One region of the Vibrio orientalis CIP 102891 genome, then DNA from elsewhere that is predicted to be linked to it. Evidence: predicted binding sites of a transcription regulator. Region 1 holds the regulator's gene; the other holds the start of a gene.
What was found. The regulator MetJ, encoded in region 1, represses methionine synthesis genes. The targets are predictions, from matches to a motif close to TTAGACNTNTANANGTCTAA.

Region 1 (2,466 bases):
CGTTGATATATTTCGTTGTTGAGTGAATAACAAAGTCAGCCCCAAGCTCTAAAGGCTTTTGGAACACAGGTGTCAAAAAGGTATTGTCGACAGCGACAAGAGCGCCGACTTGCTTAGCCTGTTCACACACCTCTGCAATGTCGACCACGCGCACAAGTGGGTTTGATGGTGTTTCTAGTAGAATTAATTTGGGCTTTTTGGCGATAGCGGCTGCCAATGCTTGCTGATCGGACTGATCAACAAACTCGACTTTAAAATCACCTTTATTAGCGCGAGTGTTGAATAGACGGTAAGTACCGCCGTAACAGTCATGTGGTGCCACGATAAGGTCGTCTGGGCCTAGGAAGGCGGATACCCAAAGATTAAGTGCTGAGGTACCACAGTTAGTGACGACAGCGCCTTTACCGGATTCTAACTCGAACAGAGCCGTTTCAAGCAAACCACGGTTAGGGTTCCCTGAGCGGGTATAGTCGTACTTTGGTACTTCGCCAAATGCAGGGAAGCCATAGTTGGTCGATAGGTAGATTGGTGGAACAACTGCGTGATGCTGAGTGTCAGACTCGATACCAGTACGTACCGCGATTGTGGCTGGTTTGCGGGTGCTCATAAGTGTTTCCTTTCGAACTTTAGTGACTTCTAGTAGGGAATACGCTATACCTGTTGGTTGTTAGATATATGTTATTCCAATCCCATATCTGTTCACTTTACTTGTCATTTTTGTGGCCGTCAATACTTCTAGACGTCTATATGTCTTTGCTTATGGCCATAAATCCCGCTAAAATTGCGCTTTCTAATTTCAAACATAAATATTTACAAAAGGTGCGCAATGGCAGATTGGAATGGCGAATATATAAGCCCATATGCTGAACATGGAAAGAAAAGCGAACAAGTAAAGAAGATTACCGTTTCTATTCCATTGAAAGTATTGAAGGTATTGACTGATGAGCGTACGCGTCGTCAGATTAATAACCTCCGCCACGCAACCAATAGCGAGCTATTGTGTGAAGCATTTCTCCATGCTTATACAGGCCAACCATTGCCGACGGATGAAGACTTACGTAAAGATCGCCCAGACGATATTCCTGCAGAAGTGAAAAAACTAATGACAGAGATGGGTATTGAATTTGAAGCGTTTGACGAAGAATAATAAAAACCACAAGCACCTTAGTTTTTCGCTGTGAGCCAATACTGAATAGATACAAAAAAACCGCTCTCCATTGGAGAGCGGTTTTTTATTGTTTGTGATTTAAACTGATTAGTTTGCCATGTAGTTTTCTGGCATTTCTATACGAGCAACACCTGAGTCAACAGCAGCTTGAGCTACCGCTTTGGCTACGCGAGGTAGTAAGCGAGAATCCATTGGTTTTGGAATGATGTAACCCGGGCCGAATGAAAGCGCATCAACACCTGCTGCAATCAGTACTTCTGCAGGCACTTCTTCTTTTGCTAACTGACGAATCGCATCAACGGCGGCCAGCTTCATTTCATCGTTAATTTCACTTGCGCGAACGTCTAAAGCGCCACGGAAGATAAATGGGAAACATAACACGTTGTTTACCTGGTTAGGGTAGTCACTGCGACCAGTACCCATAATCAGATCGTCACGTACCTCGTAAGCGAGCTCTGGCTTGATCTCTGGATCTGGGTTCGAACACGCAAATACCACTGGTTTGTCTGCCATCAGCTTTAGTGCTTCTGGTGACAATAGGTTAGGACCAGATACACCCAAGAACAGATCCGCCCCTTCAATCACATCTTCTAGTGTGCGCTTGTCTGTATTGTTGGCGAATAGTTGTTTGTATTCGTTGAGATCGTCACGGCGAGTATGAATTACACCCTTACGGTCAAGCATATAGATCTTTTCGCGCATTGCGCCACATTTGATCAGTAGCTCCATACACGCGACAGCAGCGGCGCCAGCACCCAGACACACAATTGTCGCTTCTTCTAGTTTTTTACCTTGCAGCTCAATCGCATTAAGCATACCTGCAGCCGTTACAATGGCGGTACCGTGTTGATCATCGTGGAACACAGGTACATCACAACGTTCAATCAGCTGCTTTTCAATTTCAAAACAATCAGGTGCTTTGATGTCTTCAAGGTTAATACCGCCAAAGGTGTCGGCGATGTTTGCCACGGTATCAACAAACTCTTCAATCGTGCGGTGTTTTACTTCAATATCAATCGAGTCTAGACCTGCAAAACGTTTGAACAGAAGTGATTTACCTTCCATTACCGGTTTTGACGCTAGAGGACCTAAGTTACCTAAGCCAAGAATTGCAGTGCCGTTCGAGATAACCGCAACCATATTTCCTTTCGAAGTGTACTTGTAAACGTTATCGGCGTTTTGCGCGATTTCACGTACAGGTTCTGCCACGCCAGGGCTGTATGCTAGTGCAAGATCTTTTGCTGTTTCAGCTGGAGTCGTTAGTGCGACAGCGATTTTGCCTGGAGTAGGGTAAGCAT
Region 2 (2,466 bases), 1.5 Mb from region 1:
TTAACAAAGTCTAAAATCCACGACGCTTCCAGAACTCTCCTTCGTCTCTGGAAAAGACATCGAAGGTTTTATCGGCAATCACTTTGTTGTTCATCGTAATGGTCATGCGCCATTTACCAATATTGGATTCATAGCCATCGATAGGGTCTAACAGCTGTATCGTATCCCCTAGATAAAAATCCCAGTCATTACTACCAACATGCATATCACCAGTAAACGGTTCTAACGTCTGCCCTTTTTTGCCTTTAACTCCAGGGTGAGCAATACAAAACTCAATCACTTCTCCCTTGGCCTTTTTGAGATTGACGATATAACCGAATTCTATCTCTTCATCGGCAGGCACTTTGGTTGTGAATTCTTGAATCTTCGGTAGATGCTTTGATTTAGAATCCCACTCTTTATAAATGCCGTAAGATAACATCTCGACTACTGGGCTTCTCTTCGCCACTCTTGCCACCTTTTTTTCATCATTTCAATAATATGGGGCTCAACCTCATGGACGTTACCATAGTTTTCATGGCATTCAATCACTTCAAATTCAGCACCATAACGTTTGGCCATTTTATAATAAGGCATCATTTCCCAACGCCTTACAAAGGTATTAGACACGACTACACTCGCACTGTTTGCTAGAGATTGCTCCGTCATCGATTGGCACCACTGGTGCGCCTCACCAATTTTCTCTGCCTGATAGCGATAGTTTCCTTCTGCATCAACAAAATACATATCCGCTTCGAAATGCGCCACTTCAAAGGTTTTAGCTAGTGTACTTTTTCCCGAACCGGGTAGTCCTCGGATTAGCGTCAATTTCACGGTCATAGTAGAGTTAATTTGAGTGCGATGGCCGAATCTTAATACAAATGGGCCCAAAATTGCTATCGACATCTCATTCTGATTGGGTTAAGTTTAGAAGTATAGACGTCCATAATTACGCTTAGGGAGTAAGCTGTGCCAATTAAGATCCCCGATCAACTACCAGCCTCAGACGTATTACGCACTGAAAACATCTTCGTGATGCCAGAGTCTCGTGCATCCACACAGGAAATTCGTCCACTTAAGGTTTTGATCCTCAATCTTATGCCTAAGAAAATTGAGACGGAAACTCAATTCTTACGTTTATTATCCAACAGTCCATTGCAGGTCGATATTGAACTACTGCGCATTGATGATCGCCCGAGCAAAAACACGCCGACAGAGCACCTAGATAACTTTTATCGCCAGTTTGAGATGGTTAAAGAGCGTAACTTTGATGGCCTGATCATCACCGGAGCCCCGCTTGGCCTTGTCCAGTTTGAAGATGTCATTTATTGGGATCATCTACAAACCATCATGAACTGGGCTAAAAACCACGTCACCTCGACACTCTATGTGTGTTGGGCTGCGCAGGCTGGTCTAAAGCTCCTTTACGATTTGCCAAAGCGGACGCGTAAAGAGAAGCTTTCCGGTGTCTATCATCACAAGATTCATAACCCTTACCACCCTGTACTTAGAGGGTTTGATGACACATTCTTAGCACCACACAGTCGCTATGCGGATTTCTCACCTGAGTATCTGGAACAGAACACTGACCTTGATGTGTTAGCGACATCAGATGTTGCAGGCGTCTACTTAGCAGCGACGAAAGACAAACGTAATGTATTTGTCACTGGTCACCCAGAGTATGACTCGCACACACTACATAATGAATACATCCGTGACCTTGGCGAAGGAATGGAGCCTGCTATTCCAGTTAACTACTACCCAAACAACAACCCTGACAACCCACCATGCGCAAGTTGGCGTAGCCACGGTCACCTATTATTTTCAAACTGGCTAAACTACTGCGTTTACCAGCAAACGCCATACGATCTTGATAAATTCAGTGAAGCCAATTTCACTAAAGATGATTGAACAGCAGTGCCTACAGTAACTAATTAGGTAAAGGTTAATAAGGCGCTTATCCCATAGTAGGCGCCTTTTTTCATTCTTCTGTTTCATTCGTTCAAGAGCGAACGACTACACCTGTCGCATCTCCATTCCTACAGGCTCAGTAGATAAGGTTTAAGGCGTAATATACTCGTCGTAATCCACTTTGAGTTCAAATCATGCGCCTAGTACTACCATCTACCCTACTGATTCTTTCTGGTTGTATGACTGTTGATGCAACCTCGAACAATATTGCTCAATCGCAACTAAGAGAACGTTCTGAAGCTAGGGTTAAACTGGGTATTGGTTACCTTAAACAGGGTAATATGATTAAGGCGCGTGAAAACTTTGAAATGGCCCTTAAGCATGACCCGAACTATTATCGAGCTCAGCTTTCACTCGCCCACTACTTCGAACAAGTCGAAGAAACTGAATCAGCGAAGCATTTGTACCAATCAGCGTTTAACCAGCATGCTAACAATGGCGACGTACTCAACAACTACGGCACGTTTTTATGTAGATACGGTCAATATGAGCAAGCTGACACTCTATTCAATCAAG

Region 2: metA (homoserine O-acetyltransferase MetA) is a predicted target of MetJ. The motif match lies at 907-926, and genes of this name have one in related genera.

The regions. Positions count from the first base shown of each region.
Region 1 is NZ_ACZV01000005.1:2,349,089-2,351,554, reverse strand. Features, by position in the region: gene VIA_RS21480 (O-succinylhomoserine (thiol)-lyase) at 1-607, opposite strand, end outside; gene metJ (met regulon transcriptional regulator MetJ) at 827-1,147, shown strand; gene VIA_RS21470 (malic enzyme-like NAD(P)-binding protein) at 1,256-2,466, opposite strand, start outside.
Region 2 is NZ_ACZV01000005.1:860,515-862,980, reverse strand. Features, by position in the region: gene VIA_RS14810 (DUF3859 domain-containing protein) at 11-448, opposite strand; gene VIA_RS14805 (ATP-binding protein) at 427-819, opposite strand; gene metA (homoserine O-acetyltransferase MetA) at 949-1,890, shown strand; gene pilW (type IV pilus biogenesis/stability protein PilW) at 2,085-2,466, shown strand, end outside.